One region of the Streptomyces sp. NPDC050264 genome, then DNA from elsewhere that is predicted to be linked to it. Evidence: riboswitches for the same ligand, from Rfam matches in the RefSeq annotation. Region 1 holds a riboswitch; each other region holds the start of a gene.
The links. A riboswitch is a leader RNA that binds a small molecule or an ion and turns the genes downstream of it on or off. The one in region 1 is predicted to bind cobalamin.

Region 1 (7,700 bases):
TCACGGGCAAACTGACCCGGGCCAACTGGGAAGACCGCAAGTACCACGGCTACTCGGGTCAACCGGTCACGCTCCAGTTCAAGAAGGCCGGCTCGTCGTCGTACACGACCGTCAAGAGCGTGAAGACGAACAGCACCGGCAACTTGAGCACCACCGTGACCGCGAGTGCGGCCGGTTCCTGGCGCTGGTCCTTCCCGGGCACCACCTCGACGGCCATGGTCGTCTCGACCGGGGACAACGTCCAGCTCAGGTGATCGGCACGTCGTGAGGTCTGCACGGGCCCGGCGCGGATGTCCATCCGCGCCGGGCCCGTAGCAATACGCACGGTTCGACGCGGCGGCCCCGTCCATCGCCACGTGCCTGGACAGGAGCCGTCCGGCTCCAGAGCACACGCGCTCCTCGGGTCGGCGCGGCGCCGCGGCGGGACTTCAGCGACCGCCATAACGTGGCCATATGAGTACAGAACGAGAAAACTCAGCACAAACCTGCCGACGTCTGCCGAGCATGCGAGGCATCGGCCTGGCGTGTGCCGTAGTCGTGGCGGGAGCCCTGATGACGGGGTGCGGCAATGACGACAGCAGTGCCGCCTCGACCGGCGCGCCCACCGGCCACGCCCACGCGTCGGGGACGCCCTCCGCATCGGCGAGCGGCCTCACCGAGGACCAGGCCGAGCGGAAAGCCCTCATTCCGAAGGCCAAGGTCAGCTACGACAAGGCGTTGGAGACGGCGGTGAAGGCCGTGGACGGGTCGAAGCCGGTGTCGATCGAGCTCAAGGGCCCGGCCGACAAGCCAGGCTGGGATGCCAAAGTAGCGATGGACGACGGTACGGAGCACACCGTTCGCGTCGACGCCGTCACCGGCAAGGCCGACAAGGCGCAGCCGGAATCCGATCAGGACGGCGACGACAAGCAGGAACTCGCCGGCCGGCTGGGCAAGGCCAAGGTGACCCCGCAGCAGGCCGCGCAGACCGCGACGGACAAGACCAAGGGCACCGTCACCTCCGTCGAACTCGACGACACCGACCAGGGCGGGCCCATGTGGTCCGTCGACGTTGTCACCACGAAGGATTGGAACAAGACGACCTACGACATCGACGCGACCGACCGCAAGGTTCTCCGCGAGCACACCGACCGGGACTGACCCGCACTCGCACGCGTTCGCCGGAAGAGCGGGTGCGCGGGGTCAGGAGCCGAGGTTCCTCAGGTCCACAGCGAGCGAGCTGATGGCCGCGGGATTGCGCGGGCTTTCGACGAGGTCGACGTAGTCGAGGACGACGATCCGGTCGTTCTTGACGGCGGAGACGTTGGCGAGCGGACTGTAGGAGGTGAGGAACTTCCGCTTCTGTTCCGCGGTGGTGTCCCCGTAGTTGTTGATCACGATGACCTCGGGGTCGCGGGCGACGACGGTTTCCCAGCCCACGGTCACCCAGCTGTCCTTGAGGTCTTTCATGATGTTGTCGCCGCCGGCCTTGGTGATGATGTCGTGGGGTCCGGCGTAGGCACCGGATGTGAAGGGCTTGTCCTGCCCGCTGTCATAGAGGAACACCCGCGGCCGCTCGGCGCCCTTCGGGGCGCTCGCCTGTGCCTGGGCGACTTGCTTGCGGAAGGAGGCGATGAGCGTCTCGGACCGGTCCTCGACATCGAAGACCGTGCCCAGGTTCCGCAGGTCCGTGTACAGCGCGTCGAGCGGCGCCATCACCCCGCGCGCTCTGCCCTGTCCGTTGCGGCAGGACTCGCTGAGCAGGTAGGAGTCGACGCCGACTTGGTGCAGGGCCTGCGGTGTGAAGCCTTCGCCTTCGTTGAATCCGTAGTTCCAGCCCGCGAAGACCAGGTCGGCGCGTGCGTCGAGGATCAGCTCCTTGGTGATCTGCTTCTTGGACAGCCATCCGGTCTTCTGGTAGCCGTCCTTCCAGGGCACGGTCGTGAGCGGCGAGTGCGTTACGGACCATGGCCTGGACGGCGACGCCCACGGCCGCCAGACCGGCGCCGACGACGGCGGCCAGCACGGCACGCGGGAAGCGGAGTTCCCAGACGATGAGGTAGGAGGAGACGTCGTCCGGGGCTATGGACCCGCCGGTCAGTCCCGCCCACAGGTAGCGCAGTGCCTCGCCCCACGAGAGCCCCGATGCTCCGATGCCCGCGCCGCAGGCGAGGGAGAGGGGGAGCACGACACACAGGCCGGTCACGAGCAGAGGCAGCGGGACGCGCCGGGTTGGGGAGGTCCCTCTGTTCGTGCCGCGGGGCGGTACGGCGGGTATTCGGGTGCGGAGCGTGGCCACAGGCGGATCGCTTTCGCCTCGGGCCGCGCACCTGCGTGATCAAGAAGGAGCAGCTCCGGACGGCGCCGTACGCAGCACCTCTCGCAGTCCACGGCGATTGACAGGAGCTTCACCACCGCGGGTAATCGGGCTCACGGAACCTCTTGCGAGGCTCCGCCTACCGTTGCGGGTCAGCGCCGGACTTCGACCGGACTTCCCCCACGAGGCGCCTGAAGCATAGCGGGTGCTCCAGGCCCCCATCGTCCTCGCATCGCAGCCGTCGCCGACGACACTCCGACCCCAACTGCCCCACCGAGCCGTCTCGCTGGGCCGAGGCCACGTTCGTCATACGTCGTTCAGCTCGGCCACCCTGGTGATGATGGCGTCGGCGACGCTCTCCTGAGGCCAGGGGAAGATGCGGGTGGCGGCGTGCTGGTGGGCGAGGCCGTGCAGGCAGACCCAGAGGGTGACGGCGTCCAGCTGGGGATCGGTGGCCGTCGACTGTCCGGCGGCGACACAGTCGGCGAGGGCTTCGGCGAGGAACTGCAGGGCGGTCGCGCCGAGGGTGGTCAGTTCCTCCTCGGTCAGCGAGCTGTCGCCCAGGGTCGGCATCCACAGGCCGCCGAACATGGTGCGGTAGCGCGCGGGGTGGTCCTGGGCGTAGCCGAGGTAGGCGCGGCACAGGGCGTAGAGGCGGTCCCGCGGATCGTCGCCCGCCTCGTCCACGGCGGTGCGCAGATGGGCCTCGAGCGCGGCGAACTCCCGTCGGACGACGGCCAGCATGATGGCCGGCTGGTCGGGGAAGTGCGGGTAGATCGACGGGGCGGCGATGCCGATCTTGCGGGCGACGGACCGCAGGGTGATCGTCCGCTCGTCGCCGGTCTCGTCCAGCAGCGCGGCGGCGGCATCGACGATGTCCTCCCGCAGACGGCCGCCCTCGCCGCGCCGGTTGCGTACGCGGGCGGCGCGCTTCGGTGTGTCCTGACTCGTCACATCGGTCTCTTTCATCCTCGTAACCTTACGCGCAAAAGTTTATTGGCGTAAGCCCTTGCTCGCGCTCCCTTAACGTGCGTAGCCTTACGACCGTAAGTTCAAGTTCGAGGCAGTGCGGAACGCAAGGAGAGAGCAATGTCAGGACCGTCCGTTTCCGTCGCCCGTCAGGAGCGGCGCACGCCCCTGAAGGTGACCGTCTCCGCCTGGGCCGTCCCGCTCCTGGTGCTCACCGGGTTCGCGTTCGTCGCGTTCGTGCCGGTCCTGATCGCGTTGATCGGCGCCCTGGCAGGGGCTCGCGACGCGGCGGTCAAGGCCGGTGCCGCACTGCTTGCTCTCGCCTACGCGATCCCGTTCGCCGTCTGGCAGTTGCGGCCGGAGGGCGCGCCGAGCCTGTCGAAGGACATCCACCCCGGTTTCGTCGGCCTGATCGTCGCGGCGTCCGCCGCGCTCCTGCTCGCCGTCCACGGCGTCCGCCGCCGCTGAAGAACCGCCCGCCCTCATCTCTCGAAGTCGCCACGGAAGGAACCCGACCATGTCCGTCACCCGCTCCCGCTTCGCCACGCGCCTTGCTGCGCTCACCCTTTCCCTCGCCGCGGCCGGTGGCGCCCTCGCGGTCACCGCCGCGCCCGCCGGGGCCGCCCCCGGCCCGGCGCACGCAGGCCGCCCCGACGCCGCCGTCGAATGCCGCGGACGGAGCACCGACCCCGACGCTCTCGTGCGCTACGGGACCGAAATACTGATCCACGCGCCGCTGAGCACCGTCTTCAGGACCCAGACGGACGTGGAGCGGTGGCCGTCCTGGCAGGACGCCGTCCTGTCCAGCGAGCGGCTCGACTCCGGTCCCCTGCGCCCCGGTTCCGCCTTCCGGTGGACCACCCCGGTGCCCGCCACCCCCGCGACGCCCGCCACCACCCTGACGGTCACCTCCACCGTCCAGCAGCTCCGGCGCGATGACTGCGTCCGCTGGACCGGACCGGCGACCGGCGAGGGGATTCACATCGACGAGGGCACCCACGTGTGGACCTTCACCAAGGTCAAGGGCGGCACCCTCGTCCGCACCGAGGAGACCTGGACCGGCGACCAGGCCGAGGCCGACGTCGACCTGTCGACCCAAGCGCTCGGCGCCGGCCTGGAGATCTGGCTGAAGGATCTGAAGGCCGCCGCGGAAACCCGCACCGGCTGCTGAACCCCGCTCTCATACGCAAAGCACGAGAGGAACCACCCACCATGACCTCCGTCCCGTCAACAGATGCGAAGACCCTGCTCGACGCCTGGCTCAGGCTCTGGAACGGCGATCTCTTCCTGGCCCCCGACATCGTCTCCGACGACTTCCGCCTCCATAGCGTCATGACCGACGGCAGCGACGGAAGTTCCGTGCGGGGTGCCGACGGGCTCGCCTCCTACGTCCGCGCCGGCCGCTCTCCCTTCCCGGACCTGGAGTTCGCCATCGAGGTCCCGCCGTTGTTCGACGGCGCCTACCTGTCTGTGCGCTGGACGGCCACCGGCACCTACGGCGGCGGCTTCCCCGGTGCCGAGGCCCCGCCCGGGACCGTGGTCACCTTCACCGGGACCGACACGCTCCTCGTACGGGACGGCCGGTTCGCCGAATACTGGCTCAACTCCGACTCCCTGCACATGCTCAGGCAGCTCAAGGCGCTCTGAGGCCAGGCGGGAAGGCCTGAGAAGCGGGCCCGACATGAGGGCGTGCGGAGCCCTTCTCCTCGGCGACCCCGCCTTCTACTGGGTCCTCGCCGGCGGCGCCTACGTCCTCGCCGCCTCCTTCGAACGCCGCCGCCTCACGTCCACCGCGCGCTGACCCCCACACCACCAGCCACCAGCCACCGAGGAAGAAGCCGACTCGATGAACACACGACAAAGACTCCTTCAGGGCACGGCCGTAGCCGCGATCGTCACAGCGACGACTCTCTGCGCCCCGACCATGGCGACGGCCCACGAGGCACGGCCCGGCACCGGCCCGTCAACCTTCCAGGAGTGCCAGGGCGTGACCGTCGACAAGACCGCCCCGGTCATCGCCCGCGCCGGCGCTCTGATCAAGGCGCCCGTGCAGGAGATCTGGAACCTGCACACCGACATCGACGCATGGGACACCTGGATTCCCGAGATCACGCCCGCACAGAAAGAGACACCGGGTCCGCTGCGACCGGGGTCGGTCTTCGCGTGGTCACCCCAGGGCATGAAGGTCACGTCGACGGTCACCAAGGTCGACAGGAACCGGTGCATCGCCTGGGGCGCCCCCGTCAACGGCATCGACGGCGTGCACTTGTGGACGTTCAAGAAGGTCAGGGGCGGCGTGCTCGCCACCACCGAGGAGTCCTGGGCGGGCCCTCCCGTGGAGGCCGACATCCCCGGCAACCAGGCCGCCCTGGAGTCGGGCCTCATCGACTGGGTGAACCGGCTCAAAAGTACGGCCGAGGCGGAGACCCGTTGCGCCGTCCGCCCGGGCAACGAGCGCGATTGAGGACGCGACGCGGACCGTGAGCGCTGATCGACTCCCTCCGACGCTGTCCTGGCACGGAGAGGGCGGCGGGCTGTGGGAGGAGATCAGCGATGCGGCGGCGGAACTCGGCTCCGTTGTTCAAGGGGCTTGACCGGCCGCCTCCCGCTGCAGAAGGCGCATTCCGCACATTTGCCTTCAAGCGCTTGAAGTATGTTCTGCTCCCCACATGACAGTTTTCTCCATCCAGGACGTAGCCCGGCGCAGCGGGCTGAGTGAGCCGACCTTGCGTTATTACGAGGACATCGGGCTCATCGGCCCGGTCGACCGCGACGAGAGCAGCGGCCACCGGCGCTTCCGCGAGCGGGACCTCGATGAACTCCAGGCGCTTGCCTGCCTGCGCGCGGTCGGCATGAGCATCGAGGACATGCGCACCTACCAGAGCAACCGGACCCGTGGGCGGTCCGCCGCGGCCGAACAGCGCGACCTGCTGCTGCGCCACGCCGACCGCGTCGAGGCGGAGATCGCCGCCCAGCACGCCCGGCTCGCCTATCTGCGGGAGAAAGCCGCTCTGTGGGACGCCCGCGAACGCGGCGATGCCGAGGCGGAGGCCGAGGCGACCCGGCGTTCCCTCGAGGCGGCACAGCGACTGGAGGGGGCGCGATGAGCCCGGTCCTGGTCACCGGCGGATCCGGATACCTCGGAAGCCAGCTGGTCGCCGCGCTGCTGCGGTCCGGTAAAGAGGTACGCACGACGGTGCGCTCGCTCGCCCGAGCTCAGGAACTGCGGGCGGCGGTGCGCCGGGGCGGCGCCGACGACGCGGGCCTGGAAATCGTCGCAGCGCACCTGATGGCCGACGACGGGTGGGCCGCCGCACTGACCGGCTGCGAAGAGGTCCACCATGTGGCCTCGCCGATCCCCGTGGCCCAGCCCGACGACCCCGACGAGCTGATCGTGCCCGCCCGCGAGGGCACACTGCGGGTGCTGCGCGCGGCACGCGACGCGGGTGTCCGGCGTACCGTGCTCACCTCGTCGTTCGCGGCGATCGGCTACACGCCCAAACCCGGCGCCGAGTTCACCGAGGCCGACTGGACCGATCCGGACACCCCCGGCCTCGCCCCCTATCCCCGTTCGAAGGCGATCGCCGAGCGCGCGGCGTGGGACCTGATGGAGCGTGACGGCGGCGACACCGAACTCGTCGTGGTCAACCCGACAGGCATCTTCGGCCCCACCCTGACGGCCACGCTCGGCTCCTCGATGCAACTGGTCAAGGCGATGCTCGACGGGACGATGAGTGTCGCCCCCCGCGCCCGCTTCGGCATCGTCGACGTACGTGATGTCGCGGACCTGCATCTGCGCGCGATGGCCGCGCCCGAGGCGGCGGGCCGACGCTTCCTGGCTGTCGCCGACGGCCCGACGCTGAGCTTCGTCGAGGTGGCCGGCATCCTGCGCGGCCGACTCGGCCCGCTCGCCGCGCGGGCTCCCGAACGGGAGGCGCCCGGCGAGGATCTGCCCCGCCCGGTCATCCACAACGACCGGGCCCGCGAGGACCTCGGCTGGCAGCCGCGCCCCGCCGCGACGACGATCGTGGAGTCGGCCGAGTGCCTGCGGGACCTGGGATTCCTGCAAGCGGGGCGGTGACAGCCCCCGGACATCAAGTCCCGGACCCGTCGCGGTAGTTGTCGTGCCCGCGGGCCCGCCCCGCCGACTTGCTCCGGCGTGCCGTGATGCGCGGTAGGCCGGTGGGGGAGCGGGGTGGGTCACCCGGCAGGTTGAGCTGCGGGTGCCTGATCAGGCCCGATCCTCACCCTGTGCTCGGCAACGCCCCAGATCTGCTCACATCAGTCCCGGGCGTTCGAGCCGCATTCGTGAGCCGCCGCGAGGGCGCTGATTTTCAGGAACGGTGCTGTGGCGGGCGGACAGCGCGGCCAGAGGGACATCCTCGTGTCAGACAGCAGCTGCTCGCGTGTGCTGTGTGAGGTCGTCAGCCGAGGA
Region 2 (7,700 bases), on a different contig from region 1:
GAGGAAGGCGGGCTTGCGGCCGAAGAGGTCGGCGATGCGGCCGCCGAGCAGCAGCAGGGAGGCGAAGGCCAGCGCGTACGCGGTGACGATCCACTGCCGGTTGCCGTCGGTGAAGCCGAGGTCCTGCTGGGCGGAGGGCAGCGCGATGTTCACGATCGTCGCGTCGAGCACGACCATCAGCTGCGCGATGCCGATGATGCCGAGGATCCACCAGCGCCTGGCCGAGACCTTCGGGTCGGGCGGAGCCGACGTGCCGGTGGCGTCGGCCAGTGTCGTCTGGGACATGTGGGGCCACTCCAGGAAAGCGAACTTTAAGAGAACGAAACGGTTTCGTTCTCGGCTTGATGAGCGTACGACTCTCGAAGCGAAACGGCAACGTTTCGCTTGGGAAGTGGGGAGTGATGAGCGCAACACGCATGGAAAGCGCCGGGAAAACACCGGTGCCCGGCGCTCCCACGAGGGGAGGCCGGGCGCCGGGAGGCCGGAACGGTGAAGCGTCAGTCCTTCTGCTGCACCGTCTGCAGGGCCGTGATGCAGACCGAGATCGCCTTCTGGAGCTCTTCGAGACGACGCACCATGTCGTCCTCGTAGATGTCGTCGATCTCCTGGACGTCGTCGAACGTCAGCTCCTCGAAGGCCTTCGTGGCCTTCTGCAGGCTGCTGTAGAACTTCGCGCGCCGTTCCTGCACCCGCAGCTCGGGGTCCGACTCGACGGCTTCCGCGACGAGCGTGCGCACGCTGTCGTAGGCCTCGCGGGCCCACTCGCCCGCCTCCTCGTCCTCGTCGAGCTCGTCGATCAGGGACAGGTGGCGCTCGGCCTCCTCGCGCAGCTGCCGCGGGGCCTCGATCTTCTGCCCGGCGGGCGTCTTGACCTGGCCCTCCTCGACGATCTTGCGCACGTACTCCAGGCGGTCGCCGGTCTTGGACTCCTCGGCGACGGCCTTCTTCATGTCGTCGGTGCGCACGATGTCGCGGGCCAGGCCCGAGCGGAGCACCGGGTCCTCGCCGAGGCGGTCCATCAGCGCCTTGCGCGCGGCCTCCGCGGTGCCCGGGTCGGCGAGGATCGCGGCCCGCAGCGCCGTCGGGTTCTCCGCGACCTCCAGGGCCTTGGTCGGACGGATGCCCTCCGCCTCGGCGGCCTCACTGATCGCCTGGCCGCGGACCGAGGCGGCGCCGGACCGGGAGACGTAGTACGACAGCCAGACATCGGCGTCCGGAAGCTCGACGTCGGCGCCCGGGGCGAGAGCCTCGAACTGCGGGACCACGCCGTCGTCCGCCGCCCTGTCCCACGCCTTGTAGAAGCGCATGACGCGGTCGGCCGAGCAGCCCGCCAGCTCGGCGAACTTCCGCGCCGAGACCTTGGGCGTCTCACCGGCCGGCTGGCCGCCGGGACGCACACTGCGGGCCACCTTCAGGGCGAAGGTCCAGCCGCCGGTGCGGGCGTAGACGCCGAACTCCTGGGCGTCGCGGGCGATGGACTCCGGTACCTCGCCGGAGACGTCGTCGTCCTCGTCCTCGGCCTGGGCCCCGACCTCGGTGCCGGCGGCCGGGGGCTGCCAGAAGTTCTCGGGCGCGGACGTGGCGGCGGCGCTGTCGGTCGTGCCGGTGGTGACGGAGGTGTCAGGTGTTTCGGATGTGCCGGTCGAAGGGGTCCACGTGTCGGCGGTGTCCCCCGGCTCGGCCCTCTCCTCGTCCGCGTCGGACTGGCGCGCCTCCGGCACGTCCGCCGCGGGGGTGGGCTCCGCGACGGTCGTGTCCCCGGCGTCCTCGCCGGACGGGACGGCTGCCTCGGACGAGTCGATGGCTACGGTCACGTAGGTGCTCCTGGGTGATCGGGCGCGTGCAGGTTGACGCGACACTTTACCGCTCCGACCGGGATGATTTACGCGTGTCACACCGCGCCCGGCGTGGCCCCGTCACCGGGCCCGCCGGTCGCAGCTCCCCCTCCTGCGCCCGGCGGGCCCGGGCCTCCACCGTGCGCCCCTGCGGGAGAACGAGGGCACGGGAGGCTCTGTGCGGCAGCATCTCAGTGAGAGCCTTCGGCGGGAGCGGGCCGAGTGACCCTTGTGGTGGGCCGAACGGCCCGCGTTCGCGTGCCCATCGAGTGCCCCTGCGTCACAGCGCCCCCTGCTCCCGTAGTTCACCGATCGCCGCCGCGTCGTAGCCGAACTCCTTCAGGACCGCCTCCGTGTGTTCGCCCACCGCCGGGACCGGGTCCATCCGGGGCTCCACGCCGTGCAGCCCCACCGGGGGCAGCAGCGCGCGGACGGGGCCGCCCGGGGTGGCGACGTCCCGCCAGCGGTCGCGGCCGGCCAGGACCGGGTGGTCCAGGAAGTCGGCGACGGTGTTGAGCCGGGCGTTCGCGACCTTGGCGCGTTCCAGGAGGGCGACGGCCTCCTGTGCGCCGAGTTCGGCGAAGCGGGCGGTGACGATCGCGTCGAGTTCGGCGCGGTGCGCGACCCGGGCCGAGTTGCGGTGGAAGCGCGGATCATCGGCCAGAGAGGCGTCGTCCAGGAACTCCGCGCAGAAGGAAGCCCACTCCCGTTCGTTCTGGATGGCCAGCAGGACCGTCTTGCCGTCCGCCGCGTCATAGGGGCCGTAGGGGGCGATCGTCGGGTGCGCTGCGCCGACCCGTTCCGGCTGCCGGCCCGAGTGCGCCGTGTAGTACGCGGGGTAGCCCATCCACTCCGCGAGCGCCTCGAACAGCGACACCTCCACCGCGCGTGCGGTGCCCGTGGCCCGCCGCTCGTACAGGGCGGTGAGGATGCCCGAGAACGCGTACATCCCGGCCGCGATGTCGGCGATCGCGATGCCGACCTTGGCCGGGGCGCCGGGGGCGCCCGTCACCGACAGGACGCCCGTCTCGCACTGCACCAGCAGGTCGTACGCCTTGCGGTGCGCCCACGGCCCGTCGGCTCCGTAGCCGGAGATGTCGCAGACGATCAACGCCGGGTGGCGCTGTGCCAACTCGCGCGCGGAGAGGCCGAGTCGGGCCGCCGCGCCGGGTGCGAGATTCTGCACGAAGACATCCGCTCCCGCCAGCAGCCGCTCCAGGACCGCACGGCCGCCGTCGGTCTTGACGTCGAGCGTCACCGAGTCCTTCGAGCGGTTCAGCCACACGAAGTGACTGGACTGGCCGTGCACCGTTTCGTCGTAGCCGCGCGCGAAGTCCCCCGCGCCGGGCCGCTCCACCTTGATCACGCGCGCGCCGAGGTCGGCGAGCTGGCGCGTGGCGAACGGCGCGGCCACCGCCTGTTCCAGGCTGACGACGGTGACGCCCTCAAGGGGCAGGCGGGCGGCGCTCATTCGGGGTCCTCCGTGCTCGGGCGGTGTCGTCGTGCTGCACGCTATGCGACGCCCGCGCCCGGGGCGGCGGGCCCCTACCCGCCCTCGGCGACCCGCGCCGACCAGCGCTGCTCGACCCTGGCGAGGCGCCAGTAGGCGATCGCCGCCGCCCACACCACCACGAACAGGCCGACGATGACGTAGCCGACGTTGTCCATATCGAGGCCGGCTATCCAGCCGGTCAGCGCGTCGGTGAGGTCGAGCTTCTCGTGCAGGACGCCGACGAGCTCGATGGTGCCGATGAAGAAGGCGACCGCGATCGACAGACCGGTGATGGTGAGGTTGTAGAACACCTTGCGCACCGGGTTGGAGAACGCCCACTGGTAGGCGAAGTTCATGAACGTCCCGTCGAGCGTGTCGAACAGGCTCATGCCCGCGGCGAACAGCAGCGGCAGGCACAGGATCGCGTACCACGGCAGACCCGCCGCCGCGCCACTGCCCGCCATCACCATCAACGTCACCTCGGTTGCCGTGTCGAAGCCGAGGCCGAAGAGGAAGCCGAGCGGATACATCTGCCCCGGGCGGGTGATCGATTTGGTGAAGCGGCCGAGGATCCGGTTCATGAACCCCCGTGAGGCCAGGTGCTGTTCCAGCTCCCGCTCGTCGTACGAGCCCTCGCGCATCGCCCGGAAGACCTTCAGGATGCCCAGCAGGGCCACGAGGTTGAGGGCGGCGATGAGGTACAGGAACGTACCCGAGACGGTGGTGCCGACGACGCCGAGCACCTGATGGGTGCTGGACTCGTCGTTCAGCAGGGTGCCCGCGAGGGCCGCGCCGCCCGCCACCAGGGCGGCCATCGCGACGACCACGCTGGAGTGGCCGAGCGCGAACCAGAACCCCACGGAGACGGGCCGCTTGCCGTCCGCCATCAGCTTGCGGGTCGTGTTGTCGATCGCGGCGATGTGGTCGGCGTCGAAGGCGTGCCGCATGCCGAGCGTGTACGCGGTGACGCCGAGGCCGATACCGAAGGCCTTGTTGCCGACCTCGTAGTGCTCGGGGACGACGAGGAGGAACAGCACGCCGAACGCGACGACGTGCAGGGCCGCGATCACCGCGATGAGACCCGCGGTGCGCACGGTGTCCTCGCGGCGCCAGCGGAAAGTGGCAGGGGGGTGCGGGCCGGTGGGCCGCGCAGGGGAGTTCCCGGGCAGGGTCATGCCTTGATCACGCTCCAGCACCTCGTGGAATCACTTTGTGAGATGCCGCGGCCGGTCTCCTGGCTTACGGGCGTGCCACGCCGCTCCTGCCTTCCCAGCGGCCCTGCGGCAGCCAGTGACGTGTGGAGCGGTGCGCTTCGCGCCGGCCCGAGGGCGGCGCGAAACCCGATCACAGTGGCGAGGGCCGCTCCGGACTTGACCCCTGGGGGCCGTCACCGGTCTTCCCGAGCACCACGGCCCGACCACCCTAGTCGACGCACTCCCCGGCGCCGCGGGCGGCTATCGCCCCCGGCGCTCGCGCGACCGCCCGATCTCCTCGTAGGCCTTGTCGCTGCCCTCCCAATGGGAGCCCTCCACCGACTTGCCGGGCTCCAGGTCCTTGTAGACCTCGAAGAAGTGGGTGATCTCCAGGCGGTCGAACTCGGGGATGTCCTCGATGTCCTGGATCGAGGCGTGGCGCGGGTCATGGGCGGGGACACAGAGGACCTTCTCGTCCGGTCCCTTCTCGTCGCTCATCACGAACATGCCGATCGCCCGGCACTCGATGGTGCAGCCGGGGAACGTCGCGTCGTCGGTCAGCACGAGCGCGTCCAGCGGATCGCCGTCACGGCCGAGCGTGCCGTCGATGTAGCCGTAGTCCGCGGGGTACTGGGTCGAGGTGAACAGCATCCGGTCGAGCCGGATACGCCCCAGCTCGTGATCCATCTCGTACTTGTTCCTGGAGCCCTGCGGTATCTCCACGATCACGTCGAACGCGTCGCCGCGCGCCTCGCTGCCGCCCAATGTGGCCTCCTTGCCCCATTGCCGCCCGCTCAGATGCCACCGAGTGTGCGCCGTGCGGGGCGAGGGCGGAACCCCTCGGACCGCGGGGTGTCAGATCTCGGGGGTGATGGGGAATACCAGTTCGGGGCGGTCCCATGCGACGGCGGGCGGCCGCGCGAGCGCGGTCCCGGTGCGCAGCGCGCCCACGCTCCGGTAGAAGCCCTCGGCGGGCGGATGCGAGACGACGCGCACGTGGTCGAGGTCCGCGGCGCGGGCCTCGTCCCGCATGTGGGAGACGAGCAGCCGCCCGATGCCGAGGCCCTGCGCGTCATCGGCGACGAACATCAGGTCCAGCTCCGGCGGGGCGACGATCAGGGAGTAGAAGCCGAGGACCCGGTCGTCCGCGCGGGCGGCCGCGACGAACACCCGGTGCGCCTCGATGTAGTCCGGGCCCACCCGGTAGTCCGCGACCATCGCCGTGTACGGGGCCTCGTAGGCGCGGGAGGCGCGCACGAGCCGGGTGAGGCGCCTGGCGTCGCGCGCCGTGGCGCGCCGCACCGTGACGGCAGGGCCGCTGCCGGCGCGCGTAATGCTCGAGGTCATACAGCGAGTATTACGCATCCGGGGGCGGGGTCAGCCCGTGGGTACCGTCGAGTGGACCTGGCGCAGGAACGCGGCGTTGTCGGGGGTGCGGCGCAGCTTGTCCAGAAGTGCCTCGTAGGACGACTGGCCCTCGCGGCCCTGGAGGGCCCGGCGGAGTCCGCGTACAGCGGTCGACTCGGGGGCGGACAGCAGGAGTTCCTCGCGGCGCGTGCCGGACGGGGTGATGTCGACGGCGGGGTGGACGCGGCGGTCGGCGAGCGCGCGGTCGAGGCGCAGCTCCATGTTGCCGGTGCTCTTGAGCTCCTCGAAGAAGTAGTCGTCGGCGCGCGAACCCGTGTCCACCAGGGCTGTGGCGAGGATCGTCAGGGAGCCGGCCTCCTCGGTGTTGCGGGCCGCGCCGAACAGGCGCTTCGGGCCGATGAGCGCGGCGGCGTCGACGCCGCCGGACAGGGTGCGGCCGCCCGCTGACGCGGCGTTGTTGTGGGCGCGGCACAGCCGGGTGAGGGAGTCGAGCAGGAGCACCACGTCGCGGCCCTGCTCGACGAGGCGCTTGGCGCGCTCGATGGCGAGCTCGGCGAGCGCGATGTGGGCCTTGGCGGGCTGGTCGAACGTCGAGGCGTACACCTCGCCGCGCACGGAGCGCCGCATGTCGGTGACCTCCTCGGGGCGTTCGTCGACGAGCACCACCATCAGATGGGCCTCGGGGTGGTTCACGGCGACCGCGGCGGCGAGCTGCTGCAGCAGGACGGTCTTGCCGGTCTTCGGCGGCGCGACGATCAGGCCGCGCTGGCCCTTGCCGACGGGGGCGAACAGGTCGACGACGCGGCCCCCCAGGCCGCTCGCCGGGCTCTCCAGACGCAGGCGTGCGCTGGGGTGGAGCGGGGTGAGGTCGGCGAAGCGCGGGCGGCCGCGGAGGGCGCCGACGGGGGCGCCGCCGACGGCTTCGACGTGGGTGAGCGTGTGCGGCTTCGCGCACAGGCCGTCCACGAAGTCGCCCTTGCGCAGGCCGAGTTGACGGATGAGAGCGGCGGGTACCTGGACGTCGCGGGACGTCGGGATCAGGTCGCCCGCACGCAGGGAGCCCTGCCCGTTCGCGCCGATGTCGAGGACGCCGGCGGCCTGGACGGGGGCCTTGGGTGTGGTGGAGGCGCGCGGCCTCCCGGTGGTGGTGCTGGGCTTGTCCAGCTCTCCCAGAACGGTGCTGGGCTTTTCCAGAGTGGTGCTGGTCATGGTCGGTCACGGTCCTTTCGCGGACGCTGTTCGTACGCGGGCAGATAAGGGGGGAGGGGATCCGGCGACAGGACGGGGCGGTATGTCACGCCCCGTGGGACGGGCAGGACGGCCCGTGGCCGGGAGGGAACCTGGCAGCGCAGGGGCGGGAGGAACCCGCCGAAAACCTGTTGACCAGGGATGACGCACGCTGTGGCGCAGACCGGAAGAGGTGAGCGCTCAGGCGCTGGGAGACTTGCGAGAGAAGGAATCGGCACCGGCGCCGCAGAAGGGGCGTACACACGTGCCACATGCACAGTAACACCCGACCCCGGGTGCGGGGCAAGAGCGGATTTCCGCGGTCTGCCCACCTATGCTGATCCGCGATGTTCACACCCCAGGGCCCCACCCTTCGCGAGCTGGCCGTTCAGGCGCTGTCGTCGGTCGAGCGCGGCTACGACCTGCTCGCGCCCAAGTTCGACCACACGCCGTTCCGCACCCCCGACATCGTGCTCGATCCGGTCGCGCGGGCACTGCGCGAATTCGGGCCCTACGAGAGCGGGCTCGACCTGTGCTGCGGGACCGGGGCGGGACTCGGTGTCCTGCGCGAGGTGTGCGCGGGCC
Region 3 (7,700 bases), on a different contig from region 1:
CCGGATGTGCCGTCAGTGCCCGTACCAGCGCGCAGCGTTGCAGCTGCCCACCGGAGAGCTGGTCGGGGTTGCGGTGCAGCAGGGCCTCGTCGAGCCCCAGGGCCGTCGCCGTCCCGATCGCCTCGGCCGTCGCCTCGCCGTCGCCCAGGCCACGCAACAGCCTTGACGTGTCGGCGAGTTGGTTCACGACCGGGCGGTGGGTCTCGAAGGAACCGGCGCTGCTCTGATGCACGTACTGGACAACGCGGCGCTGTGCCGCCGAGCGGCGGTCGACCCGGGCGGGGAGCGGTCTGCCGTCGTGTCGCACCTCGCCCAGCGTCGGTGTCGTCAGCCCGGCCAGTACCCGGGCGAAGGTCGTCTTGCCCGAGCCGGAGGCACCGATCAGCGCGGTGCGGCTGCCGGGCGGGAAGGCCAGCGACACCGGCCCGGCCAGAAGGTCGGAGGATCGGCGGCGCACGGCGATGCCCTCGGCGACCACCCCTGCGCTGCCCTGCGGAGTCGGGGTCCCCGCAGCCGGACCTGGTACCCGGCCCAGGCCGGTTCGGTGCTCCGCCGCCAGGAGTTCCCGCGTGGACCGATGGCGGACAGCGACGGGAGCCGCGTCGGACGGCGGCCCGGAACCCGGAGCACGGACGGTGGCGCCCAGTACGTCCGCCGTGGGCCCCTCGTCCACGGCTCGGCCGTGCTCCAGGACGACGACGCGGTCGGCCGTCTCACGCACCGTCGGCAGGTCGTGGCTGAGCAGCAGCACCCCCCTCCCGTCATCCGCGAGGCCTCGCACCGTGTCTGCCAGGGCGTGCGCGAGTGCCGGGTCCAGGCCGCTCGTCGGTTCATCGAGGACCAGCAGGCGCGCGCCCGTCACCAGGGCGGATGCGAGTGCCACACGTTGTTGCTGGCCGCCGGAGAGCTGGTGCGGGAAGCGGCGGCGCACGGCGTCCCACCGCAGGCCGGCCAGGTCCAGCGCCCGGCCCGCGGCCGCTTTGCGCGCGTCCCGTCCGACGTGTGCGAGAGCGGCCAGTTCCATGAGGGCGCCTCCGGTGCGGCGGACCGGATCCAGGACGCTCTCCGGGTGTTGGGGCAGGTGAGCGGCGTACCCTGCCCGAGCGGTACGCCGTCGGTCGGGCGTCAGGGGCATGAGGTCCGTACCCGACAGCAGGACGCGCCCCGCCAGCCTGATGCCGCCGCGCGAAGCACCGAGGGCGGCCAGCCCCAGCGTGGTCTTGCCGCTGCCGGACGGACCGACGACAGCGACCACGGTCCCCGCGGGAACGGTCAGCGTGACGTGGTCCAGCAGAGGGTGCGGCGCTGCGTCCGCGCAGGCGGAGACGTCCAGGATCTTCAACAGCGGCTCGGTCACCGGCTTCTCCTCCTGCGGGCCAGGGTGCGGTCGACGAGCAGGTTGCTGCCGACACACAGCGCCGTCAGCAGGCCGGCGGGTACCAGGACGGCGGCGGGCTGCGTGAACAGGGCATCGCTGTTGCGCTCGATGAGAACGGCCCAGTCCGGTGAGGAGGCGGGCAGGCCCAGGCCGAGGAAGTTCGCGGAGGCCAGTAGATACAACACGACGGAGAACCGGCCGGCCGCGTCCGTGGCCAGTGGTGCGGCCAACTCCCGTGCCAGATGCCGCAGATGGATGTACGCCCAGCCGCGGCCCTGCATCCGCAGTGCCTCGACGACCGTACGGGCGCCGGGGGCAAGTGCGGCTCCGCGGACCAGGCGGGCCACGGCCGGTACCTGGAGCAGTCCGGCGACCGTCAGCAGCCAGTACCAGTCGCGGTGGCCCGTCGCGGCCAGGGTCATCAGCACCAGTAGCCCGGGGAAGGCGAGCAGCAGGTCCAGGGTGCGCATCACCGTCTCGTCGAGGGTGCGCCGCGGCCCGGCGGCCAGCAGGCCCAGGGGTACTCCCGCGATCATGCCGATCAGGAGGGCACCAAAGGCGCTTCCCAGCACCGAGGCGCCACCGTGCAGAACGAGTGACAGCACGTCCCGCCCCAGGACGTCGGTACCGAGCGCATGCCCTCCGCCGGGCGCTTGCGAGGGCAGCGCGTCCTCCCGCGGAGCCGTGTCCCCGGCCACCCACGGACCGATCAGAGCCGTCGCCACCGGCACCGCGAGGAGGACCAGAGCGGTCCAAGGGCGGCGGGCCCGATCCCTGCGCAGGCCGGTGGTCACGGGCAGGGGCGTCATGGGGCCATCTCCCGTCGCGGTGCCAGGCGGTGGGCGACCAGGTCACCGGCGAGGTTCACCACGACCGCGGTGCCGGTGAACAGCAGCGCGTACGTCTGCACTTGTGGGAGATCGCGGTTCTGCACCGCCTCGACGAAGCCGTTGCCGAGTCCGCGGAATCCGAAGACGGCCTCTACGAGGACGGCGCCGCCCAGCAGTCCCTCGACACAACGGGCGTACTGCTGGGCGGCGGGGCCGAGGGCATTGGGCAGCACGTGGCGGAGCACCACTGTGCGCTCGCGTACGCCGAGCAGTCGCAGGTGTTCGGCCACGGGACCGTGGCGCTCCCCTGCCACTCCGGCGCGTATCTGCCGGGCCAGATCGCACAGGTGCCGTGCGGTCAGTACGACCACGGGAAGCACCAGCACGGACGGCTCCCCGAGCAGCCCGGCGGTGTCCATGCCGACGGCGGTGGCGGGCAGCAGTCCCGCCGCCAGTGAGACCGACGCGACCAGGAGCAGCGCGAGCACGAACTCGGGCACGGCGTGCAGCAGAACCGTGACCGTGTTCAGGGCCCGGTCGAGGCGGCTGCCCTCCCGCAGCCCCGACACGGTTCCCAGCAGCGGTGCCAGCACGGTGACGAGGATCAGCGCGGGCACGCCGAGCAGCAGCGTCACTCCGCTACGGCGGCCGATGTCGTCGCCGACCGGCAGCCCGGTCGTCAGCGAGTGCCCCAGGTCGCCGGTGAACAGGTGGCCGAGCCAGTGCCCGAAGCGGGTCCAGGCCGGTTCGTCGAGGCCCAACTGCTGCCGCAGAGCCGCTACTTGTTCGGGTGTGCCGAGTTCGCCGCGCAGCACGTCGGCCGTGTCTCCGGGCAGGAGCGCGCCGACGGCGAACACGGCGACCAGCACCACCAGGCACTGCAGGAGCGCCAGCAGGGAGCGCCGCAGCACGTAGGCGCGCACGTCAGGTGAGGCGGACCCGGTCGAAGCGGGCCCAGTCGTGCGAGTTGGGCGGCGCGGCCCGCAGACCACTGACCGACCGGCTGATGGCGTCGTTGGCGTCGGAGAACGCCCACACCAGGAGCCCGGACTCGGCGCGGGCGATCTTCTGGGCGCGGGCGAGCAGGCTCAGCCGGTCCTGCTCGTCCCGGGTGGTACGGGCCCGGTCGAGCAGCGCGTCGAACTTCTCCGAGGCGTACTGGGTCTGGTTGCGGGCAGCCCCTCCCCGGACCCGCTGCTGCAGGAAGTCGGAGACGGGAAGGGTGGAGCTGGTGTTGAAGGCGGCGACGCCCTTGGTCCTGATCTCGCTGAAGTACGTGCTGGACGCGCGGGTGTTGGCGGTCAGCCTCAGCCCGATCTCCCGCAGGTTCCGTGTCATCAGGTCGGCCGCGGGTTCCCATGCCGCGTCGACCGAGCTGGTCTCCACGGTGAGGTGCAGCCCGTCCGCGCCGGCCTCCTTCACAAGCTTCCTCGCCGTGCCGACGTCCCGTTCCCGGGGCGCGAGGCCGTCGGGGTAGCCGCGCAGGCCCACGCCGAACAAGTCGTTGCCGACCTCGCCGTGCCCGGCCAGCGCGATACGGACCAGCGCCGGCCGGTCGATGCCCAGTTGTACGGCGCGTATCAGCCGTGGATCGGTGAACGGCTCACGGCCGGTGCGCAACAGGAGTTGCTGGGCGGTGGCGCGCTCGGCGGTCAGCAGGCGGGTCGAGCCGTCCTTCTTCAGCCGTTCCACCGAGGCGCCGGCCATGTCGGCCGCGTAGTGCACCTGCCCGGACAGCAGGGCGTTGAGCCGCGCGGACTCCTCGTTCGCGGGGACGATCTCCAGTTCGGCGATGTGCGGAGCGCCGTCCCAGTGGTCCGCCCAGCGCCGGTAGCGGGCGGTGCCGCCGGGGGTGAACGACACGTAGGTGAAGGGACCGGAGCCGATCGGCTCGCGGAAGTCCGTCGTCCCGGCGGGGATGATCTCGGTGCCGGGGCCGGCGAACACGGTGGGGAACTCGAAGTTCGGCGCCTTCAGGACGAAGACGACGGACCGGTCGCCGTCCGCCTTGCTCGCGGTGAAGTCGATCGCGGAGAGCAGCACCTGCGAGGGCGAGCCGACCTCGGGGCCGGCGGCGCGCCGGTAACTGTAGAGAACGTCCTTGGCGGTGACCGGCCTCCCGTCGTGGAACCGGGCCGCACGCAGCCGTACCCGCCACCGGGTACCGGACGCGTCGCTCTCCCAGGACTCCGCGAGCCGCTTGCGCACCGACATGTCGTCGGCGTACGTGCCGAGCGTGTCGTAGAGGGCCTTGGCGCGGGCCTGGTCGACGAAGTTCGGGGCGACGTGCGGGTCGAGGGTCTCCTGCGAGCCGCCCGAGGTGAACGCGGCACGGAACCTGTCGCCGCCTCCCCCGTCCTTCGCGTCGCCGCCGCAGCCGGTGAGCAGTCCGGACGCGGCGAGCGCCAGGGCTCCTCCGGCGGCCAGCACGCCTCGCCTGCCGGGTTCCGGCCGGTGCCCCGGCCCCGTCCGGGCATGCGTCGTCACAGTCGATCCTCTCCGGGGTGTCCTCGCCCCTGACGTCAGACCGGCGACGGGTCAGTCTCCTGGCTTCCGGATCGTCGCTCGCCTCCGCCTTCCCGCCCGCGTCAACGGGCAGTGGCGTGCGGGAGATTCGCTCCCCGGTCACAGTGGCGGGACCGCGCCGGAATCGCACCGGCTTCCTGGTCCCCGTCGCCTTGTGCCCTCATTGTGGCGTACGAGGTGAAGGGCGCGGGAACCCGGTCGCCCCGGGCACCGTTCGGCACGGGGACCGGGCCCCCTGTGCGCGCCTCTCGCGACTCGGCACACAATGTCGATCAGCACGGTCCGGAACGCAGGACCGAGCAGTACGACACGAGAGACCGGCGGTGGCCCGGCCCGCCCCGGAGGCCCGCGAGAGGAAGCACCACCCCATGACAGCGACGCACCTTTCCAACTGGCACGCCTGGCAGACCAGTTGGGACCGCCAGCAGGAGTGGTACATGCCCGACCGGGAAGAGCGCTTCAGGGTCATGGTCGACACGGTCGAGGCCGTGGCGGGCCGCACGCCGCGCGTCCTCGACCTGGCCTGTGGCACCGGCAGCATCTCGGACCGGCTGCTGCGCCGGCTCCCCGACGCCGACGTCACCTGCGTGGACATCGATCCGCTCCTGCTGACCATCGCCCGCGGCCACTTCGCCGGGGACGAGCGCGTGTCCTTCGTCGAGGCCGACCTGACCGACGCCGCGTGGACCGCACGCCTCCCGTATCCGTCGTACGACGCTGTGGTCACCGCCACAGCGCTGCACTGGCTCGACACCGAGCCGCTCGACCGGCTGTACGGCACCCTGGCCGGCCTGCTGCGCGAAGGCGGGGTGTTCCTGAACGCCGACCACATGAAGGACGAGTCCGCTCCCCGCATCAACGCCGCCCTCCACACGCTGCACACCGACCGCCGGACACACCAGCGCCGCCACGGAGCCCTGGACTGGGCCGACTGGTGGGGTGAGGCGGCCCGCGATCCCCTCCTCGCCGAGGCGGCGGCCGAACGTTTCGCGCTGCTCGGCGATCCTCGACAGCCTCGGACCGACCAGCCGCGGCGCGATCGCCCCACCTCGACCCGGTGGCACATCGAGACGCTGCTGCGCCAGGGGTTCACCGAGGCACGCCAGGTGTGGTGCTCGGCGAGCGACGCGCTGGTGGCCGCGCTCCGCTGAGCTTCCGCGGTCCTGCTCCATGGCGGCCCAGGCGTCCGCGACCATCCGGGCGACGTCGCCGCCCCGGCCATCCGGTGCGCCCTCGGCTGGTCCAGCGACGGGATCACAGCCCGCTCCGGTGAGCGCAGGCACCACACGGATCGTGCGGTTGCCGGAGAAATCAACCAGCCTGACAACCTGGGCGGAACCATGTCACCGCAGGCTGGCATGCAGCTCCGCAGGGCCGCCGTGCGTGTACCGCAGAGAGCGTGGTGCGCTGCCGTCGACGTCCGTCACGCCCAGCTGTGCGCCCAGTTCGGCGCCGATGAGCGCCCTGCCGGAAAGGTCCATGAGCTGGTCCGACGCATACAGTGCGGCGATGACCCGGGTCAGGGAGTTGTTGACGGTGGGGCGGCCGCGAAATGGTCGTCGGCTCGGGCCGATCGCAGCGCGATTCTCGTGACCTTCTGATCGGCTGTGCTGATCTCGATCGTGGCGAGGGGATGTCCTCCCGGCGCGATGAGGTACACCGGTTTGTTGTTGACGGTGAGTCGGCAAGCCGACTGAATGCGATCGCGGAAGCGCACGGTCTCGGTGGCGATGTCGACAGCACCGATGACGGCGGTGCGGGCTCCGCGAGGCAGGAGCGCAGCGTCGGCGTCGCGGACGCTGTCGGGCGCGAGCAGTTGGATCATTCTGCGCGTATCCCCGGTTCGGGCCGCTGTCAGGAAGGCTTCGACGATCTGCTGGTCCGGTCGGCTGTTCCGCTCCGAGGCGTGCTGGGCGCCGCCGAGGCGTTGTCGGGCCCTGCTGGCGTGTTTCTTGGCACTGGGCACTGTCCCGCCCAGCACGTGGGCAACTTGGTCGAACGGCATGGAGAACAGGTCATGCAGGACGTACGCGACCCGTTGGGACGGGGTCAACTGGTTCAACAAGACCATGAGCGCCCGGGAGACGTCCTCTGTGCGGAGGAGTGCTTCGTCCGCGGCCAGTTCTGCGGCCGGGATGGCGTCCGCGAGCAGCGGCGCTTGGTTGCGACGGCGTCGGGCACGCAGCTCGTCCAGGCAGACCCTGGCGGTGACGGTCGTGAGCCAGGCCGACGGGTTCTCGATCGATGGTGAGGATCGGGCGGTCATGACCCGCAACCATGCCGTCTGGACGGCGTCTTGGGCGTCATGGGCCGAGCCGAGCATGCGGTGGGCAGCCGACAGCAGATGCGGTCGTGCGGTCTCGAATTCTTCGACCGTGATCGGCATGGGTGTCACCTTTCCGGGCTTGCGGACGTCAGGACGGTCGGTTCAACCCGTTCCTGTTCGCATCCCGAGGAGATGACAACGTCATGAGCCTACAGATGGTGCGGTTCCGCACCGACAGCGGCACGGCTGCCGAGGTCCGGTCGCAACGTGCGAGGGTGTTCGCCGCCCTCCACGCGGCATCACCCCGGGGCGTGGTCCACACGGCGTACTCCAGTGAGTCGGGGCCGGACTTCATCCTGGCCCTCGAGCTGGAGGAGGCAGCGGAGAATCCGTTGGTGGGACTGCCGCAAGCCGCTCAGCTGCGAGACCTGATCAGCCGCGCCGTGGGAGCGCCGGTTCGACCGGAACCGTTTGTCGTCGTGGGGTCGTACCACTCGTGAGCCACGTACTGTTCATCGCCACTGTTGGGTGCGTCGTCGCGAACGCGTTCATTGCGGTCGCGGACTACGTGCGGGCACCGTTCGTGCTGGCGAACTCCGCAGAGGTTCGACTCCCGCCGGCTGCGGTGCCGTACCTGGCGACCCTCAAACTCGCGGGCGCTGCCGGCCTTCTTGTGGGGCTTCTCGGGGTCCGTTGGCTG
Region 4 (7,700 bases), on a different contig from region 1:
GTCCTCGGGGAGCCAGCGATGAACGGCGGCGTCAACGGTGTCGCGCTCACCGTCTTCATCATCTTCTTCGTGGCCGTCACGGTCATGGGCTTCCTCGCCGCGCGCTGGCGCCGGTCCGAGAACGACTCGCTGGACGAATGGGGCCTGGGCGGCCGCTCGTTCGGCACCTGGGTCACCTGGTTCCTGCTCGGTGGCGACCTCTACACGGCGTACACCTTCGTCGCCGTCCCCGCGGCGATCTACGCGGCGGGCGCGTCCGGCTTCTTCGCGGTGCCGTACACGATCCTGGTCTACCCGCTGATCTTCACGTTCCTGCCGCGCCTGTGGTCGGTCTCGCACAAGCACGGGTACGTCACGACGTCGGACTTCGTGCGCGGCCGCTTCGGCTCGAAGGGCCTCTCGCTGGCCGTCGCCATCACCGGCATCCTGGCCACGATGCCGTACATCGCGCTCCAACTGGTCGGCATCCAGGCCGTGCTCGACGTGATGGGCGTCGGCGGCGGCGAGGGCACCAACTGGTTCATCAAGGACCTGCCGCTGCTGATCGCCTTCGGTGTGCTCGCGGCGTACACGTACTCCTCGGGCCTGCGGGCCCCCGCGCTGATCGCGTTCGTCAAGGACGGCCTGATCTACATCGTGATCCTGGTCGCCATCATCTACATCCCGATCAAGCTGGGCGGCTTCGACGACATCTTCGCCGCGGCCGGCAAGAAGTTCGAGCAGCTCAATCCCGCGACAGGGAAACCCGTCGGGGCCCTCGCACCCGGTGAATCGGGCACGTGGACCTACGCGACCCTGGCTCTCGGCTCGGCTCTCGCGCTGTTCATGTACCCGCACTCGATCACGGCGACCCTGTCGTCCAAGAGCCGCAACGTGATCCGCCGCAACACCACGATCCTCCCGCTGTACTCGCTCATGCTGGGCCTGCTCGCGCTGCTCGGGTTCATGGCGATCGCGGCCGGGATCAAGGTGCAGAACGGGCAGTTGGCGATCCCGCAGCTCTTCGAGAACATGTTCCCCGACTGGTTCACGGGTGTCGCCTTCGCCGCCATCGGTATCGGCGCGCTGGTCCCGGCGGCGATCATGTCGATCGCCGCGGCGAACCTCTTCACCCGCAACATCTACAAGGACTTCATCAAGCCCGACGCGACGCCCGCGCAGGAGACCAAGGTCTCCAAGCTCGTGTCGCTGCTCGTGAAGGTCGGCGCGCTCGCCTTCGTCCTGACCATGGACAAGACCGTCGCCATCAACTTCCAGCTGCTCGGCGGCATCTGGATCCTGCAGACCATGCCGGCGCTGGTGGGCGGTCTGTTCACGCGCTGGTTCCACCGGTGGGCGCTGCTCGCCGGCTGGGCGGTCGGCATGGTCTACGGCACGCTCGCCGCGTACGGGGTCGCGTCGCCGACGCAGAAGCACTTCGGCGGCTCCTCGGACGAGATCCCCGGCATCGGGGAGATCGGCTACATCGGTCTGACGGCGTTCGTGATGAACGTGATCGTGACCGTGGTCCTGACCTTCGTCCTGAAGGCCGTGAAGGCTCCGGAGGGCGTCGACGAGACGTCGCCCGCGGACTACACCGCCGACGCCGGCGACAAGGGAGTACAGGTGGAACTGCCCACCGTCGGAGCGGGCGGCCACTAGCGGCCGTCCCCCGCCTCCCGAAGGACGGGCCCCTCCCTTGCGGAGGGGCCCGTCCCTTTATCGTGACCCAGCACCTTTCGCACCACCCGCCCCGGAGGAATCATGACCGCCCCCATCGTGCTCGACAGCGACCCCGGCATAGACGACGCCGTCGCGCTGCAATACCTGCTCGGCACCGGGCTGTGGGACCTCAAGGCCTACACGACCGTCGGCGGCAACGTGCCCGCGACGCAGACCTTCCGCAACGGGCGGGCGCTCGCCCGGGCCTTCGGCATCGACGGCGACATCACCGTGCACCGGGGCGCGGGCCGCCCGCTGACCCGCCTTCCGTACGCGGCCGCCGGCGAGTTCCACGGCTCCACGGGACTCGGCGCCGAGCGACTGCCCGACTCGGCCGTGCCCGAGCACACCGAGTCCTCGGCGCAGGCGCTGCTCCGGCTCTCGCGCGAGTACGAGGGCGAGCTGACGGTGTGCGCGACGGGCCCGCTCACCAATGTGGCGCTCGCCCTGAGCGAGGACCCCGACTTCGCCCGGCGTGTGAAGCGGCTCGTCTTCATGGGCGGGGCGGCCGAGATACCCGGGAACATCACGCCCGTCGCCGAGTTCAACGCGTGGGCGGACCCCGACGCGGCGGACCTCGTCGTCTCCTCCGGCATTCCGTACACGATGGTCGGGCTCGACGCGACGCACGGCTGGCGGTTCGGGCCCGCGGAGCTGGCGACGCTGGAGGCGGCCGGTCCCGGCATGGAGCTGACCGCACGGCTGATGCGCTTCTACCTCGGCGCCTACGAGGAGGCCGGAGGCTCCCCCCTGCACGACCCGCTCGCCGTCGGCGTGTGCGCGGACGAGTCGTTCATCACGGCGGCCGAGGGCACCGTCGTGGTGGAGTGCGCGAGCGAACTCACCCGCGGCAAGACGGTGTTCATCCCCTACGACTCCGATTACCCCCGCGAGTACTACACGGAGTCGCCCCTGGTGAACGCCCGCGCCAAGCATCGCGGCCGGGTCGCCCTGGGCACCGGCCCGCGTAACTTCACAGAGGATTTCGTGGCCACGCTGCTGAAGCGGCCCGCGGCCGTGTGACTCCCACCGTGGGGCCCGGTCGACACAAGATGTGGGCCTGCCGCGATGGCCCGGCACAACATGTATGCTCGCTCTCGCTGCAGCCGCAGGGGAATCCGGTGCAAATCCGGAACTGTCCCGCAACGGTGAACGTATGCGCCCAAAGTGGCGCCCGCGTGAGTCCGACGACCTGCCGCAGCACACCCGGGCCGTCCGGCCCGGGTGTCGACGACGTCCGGGCCTCGCGGAATGGGCCGGTGACGACGGCGCCCCGTGCGCGCCGGAGCCACTCCTTCCCGCAGGCCCCGAGCCGAGCGAGGGAGAGCCCCACGTGACCATCGCGCCGCCCGCCGAACCGGTCTCAGCCGCACCGCAAGACGCTCCGGGCACCGCGCTGCTGCGCACCCTGACCGAGCTGACCGCCGACCTCCGGGGCGCCGACCCCGGCCGGGTGGCCGCCGCAGCGCTGCGCGGCCGCAGCGCCCGCGCCGACGAGGCCGAGCTGCGCGAACTCGCCACCGAGGCCGCGGCCGGGCTGATCTCCGAGGACCCGGTCTACTCCCGGCTCGCCGCCCGGCTCCTCACGCTCTCCATCGCCGCCGAGGCCGCCTCGCAGGGCGTGACCTCCTTCACCGGGTCCGTCGCCGTCGGCCACCGCGAGGGCCTGATCGCCGACCGCACCGCGGAGTTCGTCCGCGTACACGCCGCGCGCCTCGACGCGCTCATCGACACCGCGGCCGACGACCGCTTCGGCTACTTCGGTCTGCGCACCCTGCACAGCCGCTACCTGCTGCGCCACCCGATCACCCGCGCGGTCATCGAGACCCCGCAGCACTTCATGCTGCGCGTCGCGTCGGGTCTCGCGGAGGACGACAGCGCCCGCGCCGTCGACGAGGTCAGCGCGCTGTACGGCCTGATGAGCCGCCTGGACTACCTGCCCTCCTCCCCCACCCTCTTCAACTCGGGCACCCGGCACCCGCAGATGTCGAGCTGCTACCTCCTCGACTCCCCGCTGGACGAGCTCGACTCGATCTACGACCGCTACCACCAGGTGGCCCGGCTCTCCAAGCACGCCGGCGGCATCGGACTCTCGTACTCCCGCATCCGCAGCCGGGGTTCGCTGATCCGCGGGACGAACGGGCACTCCAACGGCATCGTGCCGTTCCTGAAGACCCTGGACGCGTCGGTCGCCGCCGTGAACCAGGGCGGCCGCCGCAAGGGCGCCGCCGCCGTCTACCTGGAGACGTGGCACTCCGACATCGAGGAGTTCCTGGAGCTGCGCGACAACACCGGCGAGGACGCGCGCCGCACCCACAACCTGAACCTCGCGCACTGGATCCCCGACGAGTTCATGCGCCGGGTCGCCGAGGGCGCCGACTGGTCGCTGTTCTCGCCGGCCGACGTGCCGGAGTTCGTGGACCTGTGGGGCGCGGAGTTCGAGGCCGCGTACAAGAAGGCGGAGGCCGACGGGAAGGCCCTGAAGACCATCCCCGCCCGTGACCTGTACGGCCGCATGATGCGCACGCTCGCACAGACCGGCAACGGCTGGCTGACGTTCAAGGACGCCGCGAACCGCACCGCCAACCAGACGGCGGAGCCCGGCCACACCGTCCACTCCTCGAACCTGTGCACCGAGATCCTGGAGGTGACGGACGACGGCGAGACCGCCGTCTGCAACCTGGGCTCGGTCAACCTCGGCGCCCTCGTGGACACGGCCGCCGGCGACATCGACTGGGAGCGGCTCGACGAGACCGTCCGCACCGCCGTCACGTTCCTGGACCGCGTCGTCGACATCAACTTCTACCCGACCGAACAGGCGGGCCGCTCCAACGCCCGTTGGCGGCCGGTCGGCCTCGGCGCGATGGGCCTGCAGGACGTCTTCTTCAAGCTGCGCCTGCCCTTCGACTCGCCGCAAGCCAGGGCGCTCTCGACGCGGATCCAGGAGCGCATCATGCTCGCCGCGTACGAGGCCTCGGCGGACCTCGCCGAGCGCAACGGCCCGCTGCCCGCCTGGGAGAAGACCCGCACCGCGCGCGGCGTCCTGCACCCCGACCACTACGCCGACGCCCAGCTGACCTGGCCGGAGCGGTGGGCCGCGCTGCGGGAACGTATCGCCGCCGTCGGCATGCGCAACTCGCTGCTCCTCGCCATCGCGCCCACCGCGACGATCGCCTCGATCGCGGGCGTCTACGAGTGCATCGAGCCGCAGGTCTCCAACCTGTTCAAGCGCGAGACGCTGTCGGGCGAGTTCCTCCAGGTCAACGCGTACCTGGTCGACGAGCTCAAGCGGCTCGGCGTGTGGGACGCGCAGACCCGGGAGGCGCTGCGCGAGTCCAACGGCTCGGTGCAGGGCTTCACCTGGATCCCGGACGACGTCCGTGACCTCTACCGCACCGCGTGGGAGATCCCGCAGCGCGGCCTCATCGACATGGCGGCGGCGCGCACCCCGTTCCTCGACCAGGCCCAGTCCCTCAACCTGTTCCTGGAGACGCCGACCATCGGCAAGCTCTCCTCGATGTACGCGTACGCCTGGAAGTCGGGCCTGAAGACGACGTACTACCTGCGTTCGCGCCCCGCGACGCGCATCGCCCGCGCGGCGGGCCGCTCCACCGTCCCCGTACAGACCGTGCCCGAGACCGACGCGGTCGCCTGCTCCCTGGAAAACCCCGAGTCCTGCGAGGCCTGCCAGTAATGTCCGACACCACCCCCGCCACCGGGAAGAACCTCCTCGACCCGGGCTTCGAACTGACCCTGCGCCCCATGCGCTACCCGGACTTCTACGAGCGCTACCGGGACGCCATCAAGAACACCTGGACCGTCGAGGAGGTCGACCTCCACTCGGACGTCACCGACCTCGCGAAGCTGTCGCCGGGCGAGCAGCACATGATCGGCCGGCTTGTCGCGTTCTTCGCGACGGGCGACTCGATCGTCTCGAACAACCTGGTGCTCACGCTCTACAAGCACATCAACTCCCCCGAGGCGCGGCTCTACTTGAGCCGCCAGCTCTTCGAGGAGGCCGTGCACGTCCAGTTCTATCTGACGCTGCTCGACACCTATCTGCCCGACCCGGAGGACCGCGCGGCGGCCTTCGACGCGGTCGAGGAGATCCCCTCCATCCGCGAGAAGGCCGAGTTCTGCTTCAAATGGATGGACTCGGTCGAGAAGCTCGACCGCCTGGAGACCCAGGCGGACCGCCGCCGCTTCCTGCTCAACCTGATCTGCTTCGCGGCGTGCATCGAGGGCCTGTTCTTCTACGGCGCCTTCGCCTACGTGTACTGGTTCCGCTCGCGGGGCCTGCTGCACGGCCTGGCGACCGGCACCAACTGGGTCTTCCGTGACGAGACGATGCACATGAGCTTCGCCTTCGACGTGGTCGACACGGTGCGCAAGGAGGAGCCCGAGCTCTTCGACGACGCGCTGCAGCAGCAGGTCACCGACATGCTGCGGGAGGCGGTCGAGGCCGAGCTGCAGTTCGGGCGCGACCTGTGCGGGGAGGGGCTGCCGGGCATGAACACCGACTCGATGCGGCAGTACCTGGAGTGCGTCGCCGACCAGCGCCTGCAGCGGCTCGGCTTCGCGCCCGTATACGGCTCCGAGAACCCCTTCTCCTTCATGGAGCTGCAGGGCGTCCAGGAGCTGACCAACTTCTTCGAGCGGCGGCCCTCGGCGTACCAGGTCGCGGTCGAGGGCTCGGTCGGCTTCGACGAGGACTTCTAGGACGACGAGTCCTAGGCGACCTTGGTGAACTCGGCGCGGCGGGACCGGAGTTCCGTGTCCTGCCGTGCCTGCCGTGCCTGCTCCGCCCGCCGGATCTGCCGGTCGACGCGGCGGTCGTGCGCGGCTCCGTACAGGGACGGGGCGGTCAGGAGAAGGAAGACGAAGAGGACGGTGAGGTAGTTCATCGCTGCGTTCATGTCCTCTACTCTCCCGCCGCCCGGCCCCGCCCGGCAGTGGCAGTCCTGTCACTGACCCTCGAATTACTGCCAGTTCTGCGGCACACTGGCGGACATGCTGAAGAACGTGGCCGCAGTGCTGCTCGACGGTGTGCACCCCTTCGAACTCGGCGTCGTCTGCGAGGTGTTCGGCCTCGACCGGGGCGACTCGGGCCTGCCGGTGTACGACTTCGCGGTCGCCTCCGTGGAGGGCCCCTCGCTCACCACCCACGTGCCAGGTATGACGGTCTCCACCCCGTACGGCCTGGAACGTCTGGAGGAGGCCGACCTCATCACGATCCCCTCGGCGGGGCGACGGTTCGACAGCTACCCGCCGGAGCTGCTCGACGCGCTGCGCCGGGCGGTAGACCGGGGCGCGCGCGTACTCAGCCTGTGCGCGGGGGTGTTCGTGCTCGGCGAGGCCGGGCTGCTGGACGGCCGCCGGACCGCGGTCCACTGGCGGTACGCGCGCGATCTCGCCGTCAGATATCCGCGCACCCGGGTCGACCCCGATGTCCTGTACGTCGACGAGGGCCCGGTCATCACCTCCGCGGGCACGGCCGCGGGCATCGACGCGTGCCTGCACATCGTGCGCACCGAGCACGGCGCCGAGGTGGCCAACGCGATAGCCCGCCGCATGGTCGTGCCGCCGCACCGCGACGGCGGCCAGGCCCAGTACGTGGAGCGACCGCTGCCGGCGACGCGCTGCGACACCGTCGGCGGTGTCCTGGCATGGATGGAGCGGCACCTGGACGCGCCGGTGACCGTGGAGGAACTCGCGGCGCGGGCGCACATGTCACCGCGCACGTTCGCGCGCCGCTTCCAGCAGGAGACCGGCACGACGCCGTACCGCTGGCTTCTGCGCCAACGCGTGCTGTTCGCCCAGGAGTTGCTGGAGGGCACCGACGAGACGGTGGACGCGATCGCCTACCGCGCGGGGTTCGGCAACGCGCCGGCGATGCGCCACCAGTTCATGAAGGCGCTGGGCACCACACCCAACGCCTTCCGCAGGACTTTCCGGGTACGGCTGGCCGGCTAGGGCCCTTCCGACGGATCTCCGTGGGA

Region 2: another riboswitch for cobalamin. It lies ahead of AB0J02_RS23815 (HoxN/HupN/NixA family nickel/cobalt transporter); the one in region 1 lies ahead of AB0J02_RS42425 (iron chelate uptake ABC transporter family permease subunit).
Region 3: another riboswitch for cobalamin. It lies ahead of AB0J02_RS12120 (ABC transporter substrate-binding protein); the one in region 1 lies ahead of AB0J02_RS42425 (iron chelate uptake ABC transporter family permease subunit).
Region 4: another riboswitch for cobalamin. It lies ahead of AB0J02_RS25390 (ribonucleoside-diphosphate reductase subunit alpha); the one in region 1 lies ahead of AB0J02_RS42425 (iron chelate uptake ABC transporter family permease subunit).

What each region holds. Positions count from the first base shown of each region.
Region 1 is NZ_JBFAKV010000051.1:11,287-18,986, forward strand. Features, by position in the region: gene AB0J02_RS42410 (hypothetical protein) at 1-254, shown strand, start outside; gene AB0J02_RS42415 (PepSY domain-containing protein) at 505-1,140, shown strand; partial or broken gene AB0J02_RS42420 (ABC transporter substrate-binding protein) at 1,183-1,926, opposite strand; partial or broken gene AB0J02_RS42425 (iron chelate uptake ABC transporter family permease subunit) at 1,928-2,278, opposite strand; cobalamin riboswitch at 2,377-2,518, opposite strand; gene AB0J02_RS42430 (TetR/AcrR family transcriptional regulator) at 2,603-3,265, opposite strand; gene AB0J02_RS42435 (hypothetical protein) at 3,386-3,733, shown strand; gene AB0J02_RS42440 (SRPBCC family protein) at 3,783-4,436, shown strand; gene AB0J02_RS42445 (ester cyclase) at 4,478-4,912, shown strand; gene AB0J02_RS42450 (SRPBCC family protein) at 5,112-5,729, shown strand; gene AB0J02_RS42455 (MerR family transcriptional regulator) at 5,935-6,372, shown strand; gene AB0J02_RS42460 (aldehyde reductase) at 6,369-7,346, shown strand.
Region 2 is NZ_JBFAKV010000013.1:105,153-112,852, reverse strand. Features, by position in the region: gene AB0J02_RS23830 (MFS transporter) at 1-285, opposite strand, end outside; gene AB0J02_RS23825 (hypothetical protein) at 498-1,814, opposite strand; gene AB0J02_RS23820 (CaiB/BaiF CoA-transferase family protein) at 2,116-3,306, opposite strand; gene AB0J02_RS23815 (HoxN/HupN/NixA family nickel/cobalt transporter) at 3,381-4,502, opposite strand; cobalamin riboswitch at 4,534-4,753, opposite strand; gene AB0J02_RS23810 (inorganic diphosphatase) at 4,782-5,285, opposite strand; gene AB0J02_RS23805 (GNAT family N-acetyltransferase) at 5,376-5,867, opposite strand; gene rho (transcription termination factor Rho) at 5,898-7,097, opposite strand; gene AB0J02_RS23795 (class I SAM-dependent methyltransferase) at 7,463-7,700, shown strand, end outside.
Region 3 is NZ_JBFAKV010000006.1:61,717-69,416, reverse strand. Features, by position in the region: gene AB0J02_RS12135 (ATP-binding cassette domain-containing protein) at 1-1,357, opposite strand, end outside; gene AB0J02_RS12130 (ABC transporter permease) at 1,354-2,187, opposite strand; gene AB0J02_RS12125 (ABC transporter permease) at 2,184-3,131, opposite strand; gene AB0J02_RS12120 (ABC transporter substrate-binding protein) at 3,133-4,695, opposite strand; cobalamin riboswitch at 4,748-4,876, opposite strand; gene AB0J02_RS12115 (class I SAM-dependent methyltransferase) at 5,103-5,885, shown strand; gene AB0J02_RS12110 (hypothetical protein) at 6,078-6,215, opposite strand; gene AB0J02_RS12105 (sigma-70 family RNA polymerase sigma factor) at 6,254-7,120, opposite strand; gene AB0J02_RS12100 (hypothetical protein) at 7,204-7,500, shown strand; gene AB0J02_RS12095 (DoxX family protein) at 7,497-7,700, shown strand, end outside.
Region 4 is NZ_JBFAKV010000014.1:202,667-210,366, forward strand. Features, by position in the region: gene AB0J02_RS25375 (DUF3311 domain-containing protein) at 1-22, shown strand, start outside; gene mctP (monocarboxylate uptake permease MctP) at 19-1,641, shown strand; gene AB0J02_RS25385 (nucleoside hydrolase) at 1,744-2,724, shown strand; cobalamin riboswitch at 2,782-2,916, shown strand; gene AB0J02_RS25390 (ribonucleoside-diphosphate reductase subunit alpha) at 3,035-5,395, shown strand; gene AB0J02_RS25395 (ribonucleotide-diphosphate reductase subunit beta) at 5,395-6,420, shown strand; gene AB0J02_RS25400 (hypothetical protein) at 6,432-6,617, opposite strand; gene AB0J02_RS25405 (helix-turn-helix domain-containing protein) at 6,712-7,674, shown strand.